4 regions of the Rhizobium sp. BK008 genome follow, and region 4 is predicted to be linked to each of the others. Evidence: riboswitches for the same ligand, from Rfam matches in the RefSeq annotation. Region 4 holds a riboswitch; each other region holds the start of a gene.
What was found. Region 4 has a riboswitch for cobalamin ahead of FHT69_RS26175 (CbtB domain-containing protein). Riboswitches for the same ligand answer to the same signal wherever they lie in the genome.

Region 1: linked by a shared signal. The riboswitch ahead of nrdH (glutaredoxin-like protein NrdH) and the one ahead of FHT69_RS26175 (CbtB domain-containing protein) in region 4 are both predicted to bind cobalamin.
Region 2: linked by a shared signal. The riboswitch ahead of cobU (bifunctional adenosylcobinamide kinase/adenosylcobinamide-phosphate guanylyltransferase) and the one ahead of FHT69_RS26175 (CbtB domain-containing protein) in region 4 are both predicted to bind cobalamin.
Region 3: linked by a shared signal. The riboswitch ahead of bluB (5,6-dimethylbenzimidazole synthase) and the one ahead of FHT69_RS26175 (CbtB domain-containing protein) in region 4 are both predicted to bind cobalamin.

The regions. Positions count from the first base shown of each region.
Region 1 is NZ_JACIFK010000008.1:365,929-369,789, forward strand. It holds gene nrdE (class 1b ribonucleoside-diphosphate reductase subunit alpha) at 1-1,704, opposite strand, end outside; gene nrdI (class Ib ribonucleoside-diphosphate reductase assembly flavoprotein NrdI) at 1,683-2,087, opposite strand; gene nrdH (glutaredoxin-like protein NrdH) at 2,101-2,322, opposite strand; cobalamin riboswitch at 2,603-2,829, opposite strand; gene FHT69_RS27740 (heavy metal translocating P-type ATPase) at 3,069-3,861, opposite strand, start outside.
Region 2 is NZ_JACIFK010000001.1:1,070,216-1,074,076, forward strand. It holds gene FHT69_RS05175 (chloride channel protein) at 1-1,077, opposite strand, end outside; cobalamin riboswitch at 1,336-1,732, shown strand; gene cobU (bifunctional adenosylcobinamide kinase/adenosylcobinamide-phosphate guanylyltransferase) at 1,954-2,463, shown strand; gene cobW (cobalamin biosynthesis protein CobW) at 2,468-3,517, shown strand; gene cobN (cobaltochelatase subunit CobN) at 3,522-3,861, shown strand, end outside.
Region 3 is NZ_JACIFK010000001.1:1,220,370-1,224,230, reverse strand. It holds gene FHT69_RS05935 (DUF2865 domain-containing protein) at 131-1,222, shown strand; gene bluB (5,6-dimethylbenzimidazole synthase) at 1,226-1,915, opposite strand; cobalamin riboswitch at 1,956-2,144, opposite strand; gene FHT69_RS05925 (DHA2 family efflux MFS transporter permease subunit) at 2,341-3,744, shown strand.
Region 4 is NZ_JACIFK010000008.1:23,243-27,103, forward strand. It holds gene FHT69_RS26160 (sulfite oxidase-like oxidoreductase) at 1-296, shown strand, start outside; gene FHT69_RS26165 (hypothetical protein) at 281-913, opposite strand; gene FHT69_RS26170 (CbtA family protein) at 963-1,709, opposite strand; gene FHT69_RS26175 (CbtB domain-containing protein) at 1,823-2,032, opposite strand; adenosylcobalamin (AdoCbl) riboswitch at 2,046-2,188, opposite strand; gene FHT69_RS26180 (histidine phosphatase family protein) at 2,277-2,831, shown strand; gene FHT69_RS26185 (putative bifunctional diguanylate cyclase/phosphodiesterase) at 3,376-3,861, shown strand, end outside.

The DNA.
Region 1 (3,861 bases), 340 kb from region 4:
CTTCTCCGTCGCCGGCTCCCAGAGCTGGTCGGTATATTTGTCGAAATAGTCGCCGGAAGCATATTTCGAATTCTCGAAGCCCTTGAAGCTTGTGCCGCGTTCGACCGCCAAGAGGTTCGAGGCGCGGATCGCGTGATAGGTGACCGTATAGAAATAGATGTTGGTGAAATCGACGCCTTCCTCCGAGCCGTAGAAGATGCGTTCGCGGGCGAGATAGCCGTGCAGGTTCATCTGGCCAAGGCCGATCGCATGGCTCTCGTCATTGCCCTTCTCGATCGAGGGAACCGAGGAAATGTGGCTCATGTCGGAAACGGCCGTCAGCGCCCGGATCGACGTCTCGATCGTCTTGCCGAAATCGGCCGAATCCATGGCCGCAGCGATGTTCAACGAGCCGAGATTGCAGGAAATATCCTTGCCGAGATGTTTGTAGGAGAGGTCGTCGTTATAGTCGCTCGCCTCGCTCACCTGCAGGATCTCCGAGCAGAGATTGCTCATCGAGATGCGTCCGGCGATCGGGTTCGCCCGGTTCACCGTGTCCTCGAACATGATATAGGGGTAGCCGCTCTCGAACTGGATTTCGGCAAGCACCTGGAAGAATTCGCGCGCCTTGATCTTCTTCTTTGAAATGCGGGCATCCGCCACCATCTCGCGGTACTTTTCCGTCACCGAAATCTCGGTGAAAGGCGCGCCATAGACGCGTTCCACGTCATAGGGCGAGAACAGGTACATGTCTTCATTGTTCTTGGCGAGCTCGAAGGTGATGTCGGGCACGACGACGCCGAGCGACAGCGTCTTGATGCGGATCTTCTCGTCGGCATTTTCACGCTTGGTATCGAGGAAGCGCATGATGTCGGGGTGATGGGCGTTGAGATAGACCGCACCCGCGCCCTGCCGCGCCCCGAGCTGGTTGGCATAGGAAAAACTGTCTTCGAGCAGCTTCATCACCGGGATGATGCCAGACGACTGGTTCTCGATCTGCTTGATCGGCGCGCCGGCCTCGCGGATATTGGTCAGCGACAGCGCCACGCCGCCGCCGCGCTTCGACAATTGCAGCGCCGAATTGATCGACCGGCCGATCGATTCCATATTGTCCTCGACGCGCAGCAGGAAGCAGGAAACCAGCTCTCCGCGCTGCTTCTTGCCGGCATTGAGGAAGGTCGGCGTCGCCGGCTGGAAACGGCCGGAAATGATCTCGTCCACCATGTCGCGGGCAAGGCCCTCGTCGCCGCGCGCAAGCGCCAGCGCCACCATGCAGATGCGGTCCTCGTAGCGCTCGAGATAGCGCTTTCCGTCGAAGGTCTTCAGCGTATAGCTGGTGTAATATTTGAAGGCGCCGAGGAAGGTCGGGAAACGGAATTTCCTGGCATAGGCCTGGTCGAACAGGTCTCGCACGAAATTGAAGGAATACTGGTCGAGAACCTCCTGCTCGTAATAACCCTCGGTCACGAGGTAATCGAGCTTTTCCCTCAGATTGTGAAAGAACACCGTGTTCTGGTTCACATGCTGCAGGAAATACTGCTTGGCCGCCAAACGATCCTTGTCGAGCTGGATCCGCCCATCCTCGTCATAGAGGTTCAGCATGGCGTTCAGCGCGTGATAGTCGAGCGTTTCCGCCGCTTTCAAAGGGCGTTCGCCGGCGGGATGAGCAAAAGTGTTATGCGGTTTTGCGCCCGCATCCCGCGTCAGAGTTGTTCCCGTGTCCAAAATCGTTCCATCCCGTGTTTGACGTTGGCGACGTCGTCTTCCGTGCCCATGAGCTCGAACCTGTAGAGATACGGCACCAGGCATTTCCGCGAGACCACGTCGCCGGCGAGCCCGTATGTCTCGCCGAAATTGCTGTTGCCCGCGGCGATCACGCCGCGGATGTGTCCTCGGTTTTCCGCATCGTTCAAGAAACGGATCACCTGCTTGGGAACGGCACCCTTGCCGCCGTCGCCGCTATAAGTCGGCACAACAAGCACGAAGGGTTCGTGGATATGGAACGCGTCAACGCCACCGGTCGGAATGCGCGCCGCGCGCAGTCCGAGCTTGGCGACGAACCGATGGGTATTTTCGGATCGGCTGGAATAATAGACGATCAACCCCACCGCTTGTCCTCACTCAGGAGAGCGCGCTGATCATGTCGGGGCGGAAGCCCGCCCAGTGCTGCTCGCCGGCGATGACGACAGGCGCCTGCATGTAGCCGAGGCTGCGGACCCGATCGAGCGCTTCGGCATCCTGCGAGATATCGACGATGTCATAATCGACACCCAGACGGTCGAGGGCGCGGTAGGTGGCAGTGCACTGGACGCAGGCAGGCTTGCTGTAGACGGTAATGGTCATAGTATTCCTCGTGACGACGCGATTGGGACGCAGGACATCGATCGGAAATCTCTCGATATCCGTCGAAAAGGCTCTGTATTTTGCAGCTATGCGGCTCGTTCAGCCGCCGGGCGCGACGTGCCCTTTATATTGCGCGGGTGGCGGCCTGAATTGAGATACTGACATGACTTCACCCCGAAGTGGCTCAATGCGAAGGTTTCAGGGGCGGAGGTTCGGGCCTGCGCAACGCGATGCGGAGATCCCCGCAGCCATGCAAACGCGACCTTCCGGACACCCCGCCCGTGGACGTTTTGTTCGAGGCAGGTCTCCTGGCTCACGGGTCAAAGCACCCTGCCCCAGCCTTCCCAAGGCCTCATGCCTCAGTGACCTGAAATCGGACAGTTGCTCTCCGCTCACAGTTGCGGGGGCAGCTCCGGCGTTGTTGCGCCGTCATGGCGAAACGCACCGTATTCCCGTCTTAGCCATCGCTCCCTACGAATCGATGGAACCTCGAACACTAGATATAGTACGCCAATCCAAATTCGCGTCAACGGATGGTTTGTGCATTGCGTTACGACAGGTTTGAAATCGCTACATTCCTGTGAAGAACATGGATAACCAAAGCTTAAAGACAGCAGGCTGTGGAGAAGCCCCACGAGGGGAGCCGACCTATGACCGGTCCAAAGATTTCGGTTCGAGATCAGGCCCGAATCGTCGATGGGACATCCCGCCGGTGACGGGCGCCGGAGGATGAAGTCGGGGAATGCTTATATCTTTATCCGAAGCAGCCGCAGCGCGTTGATCGTCACCAGCACGGTGGCACCGGTATCGGCGAGGATCGCCGGCCAGAGCCCGGTAATGCCCATGATCGTCGTCACCAGGAACACCGCCTTCAGCCCCAGCGCGATGCTGATGTTCTGCAGGATGTTGCCCATCGTGCGTTTGGAAAGTTCGATCATCCGCGCCACGTCGCCGACGCGTCCGTGCAGCACGGCGGCATCCGCGGTCTCCAGTGCCACATCGGTGCCGCCGCCCATGGCGATGCCGATATCGGCAGCGGCCAGCGCCGGAGCATCGTTGATGCCGTCGCCGACCTTGGCGACGATCAAGCCCTGGCGCTTCAATTCGCCGACGACACGCTGCTTGTCCTCAGGCATCATCTCCCCGAGCCAGTCGATGCCGAGCATGCCGGCCACGGCTGCCGCCGTCCGCTTGTTGTCGCCCGTCAGCATCATCGCCTTGACGCCTGCCGATTTGAGGCTAGCGAGCCCGGCCTCGGCATCCTCGCGCGGCTCGTCGCGCATGGCGATCAGGCCGGCCGCGATACCGTTGACAAGCAGCACCGATACGCTCTTGCCCTCGTCGTTGAGCGCCGTGATGCGTGCATCCTGCTCCGCGCTGAGCGCCCCGAGCGCACGGGCAGCCGGCGGCGACAACAGGTCCAGCGTCTCGCCGCCGACCTTGCCGCTGACACCCTTGCCCGGCAGCGCTTCCAGCTCAAAGGCTGGCGGCACGGGAACGCCGTCCGCCTTGGCGCGGTTGAGGATAGCCAGGGCCAAG
Region 2 (3,861 bases), on a different contig from region 4:
GAGCAGGGCGCCCATGAACAACGAGGCGAAGAACAGGCCGCCCCGGAAGCCGGAGCCGATCGAGATCGCCGAGGCCAGGGATTTCAACAGGAAGAGACCGATCAGTGTCGGGATCGCCACCTCGCGGGAGAGGTTGAGATGCAGCGCGCCGTGGCCGGCCGAGAGCACCTGCGGCGAGATCATCGCCAAGAGCCCGACGATGACGCCACCGAGCGCCGGGCGGAAGGGTGGGGCGATCGAACTCTTGCGCGCCAGTTCCTCGACGAAGGAGACGCCCTGCATGATCAGGATACCGATGCCGGCGCAGAAGGCGCCGAGCAGCAGCGCCGGGATATAGTCGGCCGGCACGACCGAGCCGAAGCTGCCGATATCGAGGGTGAAATCACCATCGGCAAGCAGCCTTGCGACAAGGGTGGAAATGAGTGCTGAGACGACGACGGGTGTCAGCGACACGATCGTATAGGTGCCGATGATCAGCTCGAAGGCATAGAAGGCGCCGGTCAGCGGCGCGTTGAAGGCGGCGGCGATGGCGCCCGCCGCGCCGCAGCCGACGAGGATGCGCAGGTCGGAGCGGCGAAGCTGCAGCTTCAGGCCGAATTTCGAGGCAAGGCCGGCGGCAAGCTGGGTATAGCCGGCCTCCAGTCCGACCGAGGCGCCGAACCCGTTGGAGATCAGGTTCTGGACGGCAACGATGATGCTGTCAGTCAAGGATAGACGGCCGCCATGCAGCGCATTGGCTTCGATCGGGTCGACCATCGGCTTCTTGCGCCGTTTCGCCAGCACCAGGAGCAACAGGCCGAGCAGGGCGCCGCCGATGACGGGTGCGGTGAGCAGCAGCATCTTGTTCTCGATCTCGGATGAGCTCAGCCGCTCGCTATCGGCGATGCCGAAGATCAGCTGATGCAGCTCGCTCGAGACGTAGCTCATACCGGTGACGGCGAGACCCGAGATGATGCCGACGACGGCGCCCGCCAGTGACAGGCCGACCTCGCTGCGGCGGGTCAGCGCCCGCAGGCGGCCCGAATCGAAGAAAACACGCAGCGCCCGGAAACGGCGCCGATCCAATTTCATAAGCATGGCTAGACAACTAGGCGGGGAGAGGCCCGGTCAAGGGCGGAGATGGTCGCGCAGTCCGCTTGCGACGCAATTGCGGCGAAAAGCCGGCGCCCGGGACAAATATTTATGACGTAAGCCTCTGATAAATGACGATATTTTAGGTAGAGTAAGTCGTGTTGATAGGGTTGCGCCATCTGCTCGGGAGCTGCCCGGCCGCCAAGGCCGGTTGACTTCACACCCCGGCTTGCCTAACCATCCCTCAACGGATGGTCGCCCGACCATCCTGACATAACGGATGGTTCCGGATCGGTGTTGCGCCCTTCTGGATGAAAAGGGAATGTGAAGGGGCGGACCCAAACCGGGCGCCTTCATCACAGCCGACCCCGCGACTGTAGAGCGGTCAAGGTCTTCCATCCGGCACCGAGCCCCTCCGGCCGGCGGCTTGCAATCATGCAAGCGGGCGGGATGGGCGATATGCCGGAAAAGCCACTGGAGATGCATGGTGATCAACCGGGGTCGGACGCCTCTAAATCTACGAATCGTCCACCTTTTCACCAATGCAGCCGGGAAGGCGAGGATGATCCGCCGGCACGATCAGGGCGACCGGTTTCCGGTCTGCCCCGATCGCGGCCGATAACCGCGAGCCAGGAGACCTGCCATTACGTGCCGGGCCAGAAGCCCACACCTGGGCACTACGCCCGTTGCCAGCACGGAGGTTGTCTTGGCTGAACGATTGAATTCAGCGCGGCCTGGTGCGGCGCTCGCGACGCCTCCAAGCAGCCCTGCAAGAGGAGTGCTTTCGGCCGGTTATGTCGAATACTCGGTCCCCCCAGCAGTCGAAAAAGGTGCACTCGGAACAAGCCACGGCTACGCACCCTCCCTGAGGAGCGTCTGAGCATGACCACCATCTTCATCCTCGGCGGCGCGCGCTCCGGCAAATCCCGCTTCGCCGAAGCTCTCGTCACCGCGACCGGCCTCGACCGCCACTACCTTGCCACCGGCCGGGCCTGGGACGAGGAGATGCAGGCGCGTATCACTCAGCACAAGGCCGACCGCGGTCCGTCCTGGACGACGCATGAGGAGCCGCTCGATCTCGTCGGCAAGCTTGGCGCCATCGACGGCGAGGGACGCATCGTGCTGATCGACTGCCTGACGCTCTGGGTCACCAATCTGATGATGGAGGAGCGCGACATGGCGGCGGAATTTGCAGCGCTCGCCGATTTCCTGGCCGCCGCGAAGGCGCGGCTCGTTTTCGTTTCCAACGAGGTCGGCCTCGGCATCGTGCCTGACAATCGCATGGCGCGGGATTTCCGCGATCATGCCGGCCGGCTGCACCAATCGATCGCGGCGAAGGCCGCCGAAGTCTATTTCATCGCGGCAGGCCTGCCGCTGAAAATGAAGGGTTAAGTTCATGAACCAGCAGAAAATTCCTGCAACCGTCATCACCGGCTTCCTCGGCGCCGGCAAGACCACGATGATCCGCAACCTGCTCACCAATGCCGGCGGCAAGAAGATCGCGCTCATCATCAACGAATTCGGCGATCTCGGTGTCGACGGTGACGTGCTGAAGGGCTGCGGCGCGGAGAATTGCACCGAGGACGACATCATCGAACTCACCAATGGTTGCATCTGCTGCACTGTCGCCGACGATTTCATTCCGACGATGACGAAGCTGCTCGAGCGCGAACAGCGGCCCGACCACATCGTCATCGAAACCTCGGGCCTCGCCCTGCCGCAGCCGCTGGTCGCCGCTTTCAACTGGCCCGATATCCGCACGCAAGTGACCGTCGACGGCGTCATCACGGTGGTCGATAGCGCCGCCGTTGCCGCCGGCCGGTTCGCCGACGACCATGATGCCGTCGATGCGCGCCGCGCCGAGGATGAATCGCTCGATCACGAAAGCCCGATCGAGGAGCTGTTCGAGGATCAGCTCACCTGCGCCGATCTCATCGTGCTCAACAAGACCGACCTGATCGACGCGGCAGGTCTTATCAGGGTGCGCGACGAGGTTGCCTCCCGCACGGTGCGCAAACCCGCGATCATCGAGGCGAAGAACGGCGAAGTCTCGGCCGGCATCCTGCTCGGCCTTGGTATCGGCACCGAGGACGATGTCGCCAATCGCAAGTCGCATCATGAGCTGGAGCATGAAGACGGCGCGCCGCACGACCACGACGAGTTCGACAGCTTCGTCGTCGATCTCGGACCCGTTGCCGATCCCGCCGGCTTCGTCGAGAAGCTGAAGGCGATCATATCAACCCATGACGTGCTGCGCCTCAAGGGCTTCGTCGATATCGCCGGCAAGCCGATGCGCCTGCAGCTCCAGGCCGTCGGCAGCCGCATCGATCATTATTTCGACCGCGCCTGGGCTCCAGGCGAAAAGCGCACGACGCGCCTCGTCGTCATCGGCCTGCACGAGATGGATCAGGACGCGGTGAGGACGGCAATCGAAGAGCTGGCATAAACCAATGCATCTGCTTCTGGCCCAGCAGGGAACGATCAGCGACGGCGAGGAGGCGATCGACCTCGGGCAGACGCCGGGCGAGATCCTGTTCCTGTCGGCCGCCGACAGCGAACTCGCCGCGATCGCAGCCGCCCACCGCGACCGCAAGGGGCAGCATTCGCTGCGGCTCGCCAGCCTGATGAGCCTCAAGCATCCGATGTCGGTCGATACCTATGTCGAGCGCACGGCGCGGCATGCCAAGCTGATTATCGTGCGGGCGCTCGGCGGTGCCAGCTATTTTCACTATGCGCTGGAAGCGCTGCATGCCGCAGCGTCCCGCGCCGGTGCATTGATCGCGGTGCTTC
Region 3 (3,861 bases), on a different contig from region 4:
TGCTGGATAAGATCGCGAAAATGCGCTAGGATTTTCTCCAAGCTCATTAAGAGAAACGCCTTAAGAGACAATGCGCGGCGATCGAGGCCGCAATCGACCGATCGACTTTTTGCTCACCCCGGACGACGCCGTGAAACGCCGAAACTTGTCTCTTGCCCTCCTCCTCGCCTTCGCAGCGCCGGCCGCCGCCCAGACGAGCGCTGTCTGCGAGGACCTGCGCGGCCGTCTCGCCGATCTGCCGCGATCGATCGGCAATAGCAACGGCCGGGAAGCGCGCCAATATGCCAGCGCCATGGCCGAGCAGAACCTCGAGCTGCGCAAGGTTCGCAACGAGCTGCGCAACAATGGCTGCACCTCGGGCAGCATGGTCGTGATCGGCGGCGAGAATGCCGATTATTGCGGTGAACTCTCGCAGTCCGAAGGCCGCATGATCGACAATATCCAATATCTCCAGGACCGCCGTAACGAGCTGGCCGGCCAGAGCGGCGATGATGGGACGCGCCGTGAACTGATCGCCGCGCTCGATCGCAATGGCTGCAACAGCGAAAACTTCTATGCCCCGAGCGATCGCAGCGCCGCCGACCCCGCCCCGAGCATCGAGGAGCAGGCGATGCGCACCGATACCTTCATTCCGCTCGGCGGCGGTGAAGAGGTCGATCCGCGCTACGGCCTGCCGCGGGCCGAAATGCTCTCGCCGGTCAGCACCATGTGTGTGCGCACCTGCGACGGCGGCTTCTTCCCGATCAGCTCGAACGCCACTTCGGTCGATTTCGGCCGCGACGCCCAGACGTGCGCCAAGATGTGCCCGGGTATCGAGACAGAGCTGTTCTATCGTGACGTGACGAGCACCGAAGCCTCGAACATGATCTCGGTCGCAACGGGCACGCCCTACAGCGCCATGAAAAACGCCTTTGCCTACAAGAACCGCACGCCGGGGGAAAAGTCCTCCTGCGCCTGCAATCTCACCGCCTACTACGATGAGATGCGCGGCAAGCAGCCGTCAAGCGAACCGCCGCAACAAGGTTCGATCACCACCATCCGCACCAATCCCACGGCGAAGGATGCTGCCGCAGCCCCACCGCAACCATCCGTCCCGGAGCGCCCCTACGATCCCGTGCAGAACAAGGTCCGCCAGGTCGGCCCGCAATTTCTTGCCGGTGATCAAGGCTCGATCGACCTAGCCAATCCGGCAACACCGGGGCCGCAGCCTCAACAGCAGTGATTGCTACGGGTCGTTGCGTCCCCACCCGTCATGGAAGACGAGCTCTTGGAGCGGCAGACGCTGCCGCCAGCCTTTGACGGAGAGTTCCGGCTCGTCATAAAGCCGATCGACGAAACCGGCACAGAGCCAGGCGACCACCTCGATATGCTCGGGTATGCCGAGAATGCTTTTCAGATCGCCTTCGCGAAAAATGCTGACCCAGCCGATGCCGACCCCTTCCGCCCGCGCCGCAAGCCAGAGATTCTGGATGGCGCAGACTGTGGAATAGCTATCCATCCTGGGATTGTGGGTGCGCCCCAGCACCACGCTGCCGCTGCGGGTGGGGTCGCAGGTCACGCATATGCCGAGCGGTGCCTCGGTGATGCCTTCGAGCTTGAGGGAGCGGTATGCCTGTCGCCGCTCGCCGGTAAACATCAGCGCCGCCTCCTCATTGGCCTTCACAAAGGCGTCCTGGACGCGCGCCCGGACCGCGGCACTTTTCACCAGAATGAAATTCCACGGCTGCATGAAGCCGACGGAGGGCGCATGATGGGCGGCCGTCAGCAGCCGCTCCACAACATCGTCAGGCAAGGGATCGGGCAGGAACTGGCTGCGAACGTCGCGCCGCGTCTTGATCGCGTGATAGACGGCCTCGCGCTCGGCCAAGGAAAAACCGGACGCCGCCGAAAGGGCATCCTCATCAAAGGGTCGCATCGTCAAATCCCCAACAACGCAACCGCCCGCCGTCCGCGCGGATCGGTCAATCTTGCCAGGCCGGTCTTCTGACTCGGCGTCATCCGTCTGCCGCAGCCTTCCCGGCGAGAAGCCAGTGGCGAGATGAAGCGGCAAGCGTCGGCCTTACAGCGTTGGGCACGTTCCGGCCTTGCACCGGATTCCCGATTCTCCCGCGTTGATGGCGGGCACCTGACGGCGCATCTATTTCAGGAAAGCGCGGCGACGGCAAGCCGGCCCGAGGACGCAGTCGGGAACCACGTTGAGCCACGCACCCTCCCGCGTCGGTTTGAAGCGGCTCGACAAGCTCCTTCATCCATAGTTTCTATGGCCTTATCACCACCGAAGGCGTATGGACGATACAGTCCCTCGCAGCATCCGGGTTGCCCGTGCCCCGCCTCACGCCCATGATCCTTGCGGTCGCCCTGTTCATGGAACAGATGGATTCGACCGTGATCGCCACCAGCCTGCCGGCGATCGCAGCCGATATCGGCACCTCGCCGATCGCGCTGAAGCTCGCCGTCACCAGCTATCTCGTGGCACTGGCGATCTTCATCCCGATCAGCGGCTGGATGTCCGATCGGTTCGGTGCGCGCAACATCTTCCGCATGGCGATCTTCGTCTTCATGATCGGCTCGGTCGCCTGCGCTTTCTCCAACTCGATCACGGCCTTTGTCATCTCGCGGCTGATCCAGGGCGCCGGCGGCTCGATGATGACGCCTGTCAGCCGCTTGCTTTTGGTCCGGGGGACGCCGCGCCACGAACTCGTCGACGCCATGGCCTGGCTCACCATTCCCGCCTTGATCGGCCCGATCATGGGGCCGCCGATCGGCGGTTTCCTCACCACCTATCTCACCTGGCACTGGATCTTCTGGATCAACGTCCCAATCGGCGTGCTCGGCATCATCCTCGTCACCCGTTTCCTGCCGGCGGTCGAGCCGCGCAGCCCGCGGCCGATGGATTTCCCGGGCTTCTTCCTGTGCGGCCTCGGCTTCTCCGGCTTCGTCTTCGGCGTCTCGGTGATCAGCCTGCCGGCCGTGCCCGTCATCTACGGTTATGTCACGGTTGCGATCGGCATCCTTGCCGGTCTCCTCTACCTCCTGCATGCCCGCCGCGCACCCTATCCGCTTCTCGATCCGAAGATGTTCCGCTACCCGATGTTCCGGGCGGCGATCCTCGGCGCCTCGAATTTCCGCATGGGGCTCGGCGCGCTGCCCTTCCTGATGCCGCTGATGCTGCAGCTCGGCTTCGGCCTGACGCCGCTGCAATCGGGCTCGGTCACCTTCGTCAGCGCACTCGGCTCCATGGGCTCGAAATTCGCCGCCTCGCGCACCTTCAATGCCTTCGGCTTCCGCACCGTCATATCAATCACCACCTTGCTGGCGGCGATCTTCCTCGGCATCAACGGCCTGTTCACCGTCGAAACCCCGCTTTTCCTGATCATGGCCTGCCTGCTGATCGGCGGCCTGTTCCGCTCCATGGCTTTCTCGGGCGTCAACGCCATGGCCTTCGGCGATGTCGCCGCCGCCGACAGCAGCCAGGCAACCGCGATCAATGCCGTTGCCCAGCGTATCTCCATGGCAATGGGTGTGGCGATCGCCGGCGGCATCCTCGAAATTTCGAGCAGCTTCCATGGCGGCCGGCTGCTGGTCTCGGATTTCCACGTCGCCTTCTTCAGCGTCTCGGCGATTTCGGCGCTCGCCTGCATCACCTTCCTGCGGCTGCCGCGCGATGCCGGCGCGGAACTGACGACGCGCCGCCGCAAACACCGGCAGACGGAGCCCGAAGAGGCGATCGCGGAAAACAGCTGATCGCGGCAGATCACCAGCGGGCGTGATAGCGAAATCACACGCGTGTGCTCCGGCATCCCTTTCTACTTTATGATTTATTCACACATCAAATACACACTGCGTTTGCGCGTTTTGGGT
Region 4 (3,861 bases):
AACCCGAAGCCGGTTACGTCATGCTGACCAGTTATGACGGCTATACCACCAACCTGCCGCTCGCTGATTTCGCCGCCGAGGACGCGATCCTTGCTACCGCCTGGGAAGGCCTGCCGCTGACGCCGGATCACGGCGGCCCGATGCGTCTGGTCGTGCCGCATCTTTATTTCTGGAAAAGCGCCAAATGGCTGCGCCGCATCGAGCTGATGCCCGACGACGAGGCTGGCTTCTGGGAAAAGAACGGCTACCATATCTACGGCGATCCATGGCGCGAGCAGCGCTATTCCGACGATTGAGCCTTCGGCCGCAGGAAGTGGCGAAGCCCAAAAAAAACAAGGCCGAACAATGCAGCGAGCCCGGTCAGCGACGCCATGCTGGCTGGATGAAGTGGCACCTTGCCCCAGTGTGGCTTGATGACATCGGCGGTGTTGAAGGCCTCGCCGCTGAACCGGCAGGTGACGAGCGCAAGGCCGCGCCGCGTCATGTCGGCGTCGACGGCGGAAATGATTTCATTCGCGGCAGCCCTCTCTTGCGGCATCTCGCGCATCGACAGCAAGACCGCCTTGGCCGCCGCGAGATAGGCATGGGCGCATTCGTTGAACGGGCTTTCCTCGTCCGTCACGCTGCCCGGCACCCGGCCCCAGAGACAATAGGAATACTGGATCTCGGCATAGTTCAGGACGCGGCGGAACGGCTCGTTGGTATCGACGGCACGGGAAGCAAGGTCGATGATCCCACTGCGATAGTCTGCAATCACCGCCATCTCGCCATGGGAAATTTCCGGAATATCCAGTCCGGTATGGCTGCCGCCGCCGCTAGGGCTATGGGCAAGAGCGCTTCCAGCAACCACACAAAAAAAGACGGCGGTGGCAAACGCCGTCGACACGAGTGGTATGGTTCTGCTGCTTGTCATGGCCGCCCGAAAAGTTCAGGGCGCCGGCAAGCGGCGCCCTTCGATGCGTTCAGTGAAATGCCGTTGCCGGCCGGCCGCGTTGCCCGTCCTTAACGGCAAGCCGCTTTTCCGCCAGCACTCCGAAGGCAAGGCCCAAGGTTGTCCAGAGGATCACATGCATGCCGAGCGAAGTCGTGCGGAACCGCCAGAGGACCATCGCCGAGAAGTTCTCCGGCACCTCGTTGATCGGCGGCAGCAGATAGAGCACGACGCCGATGAAGACGAGATAAGCGATTCCGGCGATGATCGCGCCATTCCAGAGACCGAAACGCCCCGCGAGGCGGCGCGACAGCGCCACCGCGGCAATCAGCGCGGCGAGCGAGACGACGATCATCAGGAAGAACAGTTCGGTCCTGACGCCGATCGTATCGGGATTGCCGACCGCCGGCGGGTTGGCCGGATACTTGATACCGGGAACGAGGACGATCGCCACGAATGCGGCAATGGCGATGACGGCCGAGGTGCCGCGCGCCGAAAGGCTGCTGAAACGGCCGTGCACGAAAGCGAAGGCGAGAGCGAAGAGCCCGCCAACGGCAACGCTGTAGGCCATGACGCCGGTGAAAAGGCCGAGACCGGCCTGCGTGGCGCGGCTGACGATTTCAGGTTCGGCAGCTTCACCGGCCGCCTGGGCACTCGCCTCCTCGAAGGCGATCGCCGCATCGACCAGCGGCTCGCCGAAGATATGCGCAAAAGCGAAAACGAGGATGCCAGCAATCAGGCCCGCGAGCATGCCGCGAAGCAGAAGATTTCCAACCATGTCAGGAACTCCCCTAAAGCATGTCGCGCAAAAGTGTGCAGCGATTTTGCGATAACGACATGCGAAAACAAAGACCTAAAGTGAGGCGCGAATCTGAAAGATCGCGACGCGCTTTAGTGGCAGGGAAAGCCGAGGAGATGACGGCCGTCATGCACGAATTCGTGCACATACATCCCGTTGAACAGCGCCATCGCGCCTTCCTCGGTGCCGACAAAATAGAGAACGATGAGCATCAGCAGGCCACCGAAGATCGCCCATGGCAGGATCTCTCCCAGGGGGATCGGCGCCGGTGCCGCGACGGGCGCAAAAGTGGTGTCAGACATGTATTCCTCCGGGAATGACGCGTTCAGTCGAAAGAGTGCTTGTGCAGTAGGGTCTGACTTCCAGCGCGAAGAGCTTTCGACACGCTGGTCACAGTGGCGCGACCGCGCCGGATTTCCACCGGCTTCCAAACCCGCAACAGCACGGTTATATCTGCACGCCGAAGAGACTGTCAACGAAACTTCACAAGCCGGCCAAGGGCCGTCCTGCGCCGCTACAGCCGCACTCCGGGAGATCAGAACGACCGTGAATACGCGCCTCACCTGGATCTGCCACGGCGCGACGATGGCGAGCCGCAAGGCCCTGTTCCCGCTCGACGAACCGCTGGAAGGCAAGGCGGCGGAAGAAGCCGACAGGATGGCCGCCCTGCCCCGCGCCGATCGCGTTGCCACGAGCCCCGCTTTGCGCGCCCGCCAGACTGTTGACGCGCTCCGCCTCCAAGCCCGGATCGATCCGGCGCTTCGCGACTGCGACCATGGCCGCTGGGCCGGCAGATCGATCGCCGCGATAGAGGCGGAAGAGCCTGAGAACCTCATGGCCTGGATGAGCGATCCTGAAGCGGCCCCGCATGGCGGCGAGAGCCTTCTTGATTTGAGAACACGCGTCGCCGACTGGATGGAGAGCGAATCCGCCCTCGGCGGCCATGTGATCGCCGTCAGTCACGCAGCCGTCATCCGGGCGGCGGTCGCCCATGTGCTTCAGGCGCCGCTCTCCTCTTTCTGGCTGAGCGACATCGAGCCGCTCGCCGTCATTCGCATGACCAGCAATGGACGACGCTGGTCTCTGCGCTTCCAGCATTAGAGCGCCGTGCGTCCTTTCGGACGCACAAGGACGCTCGGACACTTTCAATCCTCGCATCGCGCTGTCCGAAAATCGATTCCGATTTTCGGACCGATGCTTTAGCGAGTCCTGATCATATCCAGCCTTACACAAGCAAATCGCGTCATCTCTGTTGAACCCGGTTTCGCGGGGACTACTTCCTTATCCCAAGGAGATGGAAGAATGACATATGATTGGAGTGGGGAGCGCACGCGGCGCCTGCGTTTGATGCGTGTCGCCACAGTCACAGTTCTGGTCGGTCTCATCGTCAGCGTCCCGCTGCTGATCGTCACCGCCTGAAGCACGAAAAAGGGCGAGCGATGCCATGGCACGCTCGCCTTCGTTTTTTCCGCACCTGCCATTCTGCCAACCACGAAGAGGGCTCGCTCGGCGTTTTCCTCTGGCGCCAACGGTCCCTCGACGGCACATCAGGAGGCTGCCGCCTCCGATAATTCGCCTTCTGGTTTCAACGAACATTTCAGACTTTCGTGCTACTTCCGCGAAGGGTGGAGATGGAGAAGGCGCAGTGCCGGTATTTTTCCAGAGCAGGGCCGGAAGGCAATGTGTTTCGATCGTCGGGTTCGGGATTACTCTCTGGCTCCTCTGCACCCTGTTGCAGCTTGACGACAGCCTTGTCTACTTCATGACCGGTTTCGGCGAGTACGGCGCCGACAAGCTCGTTCTGGCGCTCGGCATCGCCGGCGCCATGAGCTTCATCTATTCGGTGCTGCGCATAGCCGACCTGCGCAAGGAAACGGAACTGCGCGCCACCGCCCAGGCAAAGGCCGATTGGACCGCAACCCACGACCATCTCACCAAACTGCCGAACCGCTACGCCTTCGAGCGCAAGATCCTCTCGCGGCCGATCAAGGACGATGAGGCCGAGATCGAGGAGTGGGATCGCAACGTCACTCTCTTCTCCGTCGACCTCGACGGCTTCAAGAAAGTCAACGATCTCGTGGGCCACAAGGGCGGCGACGTCCTGTTGATCGAGGTTGCCAGACGCATCTGT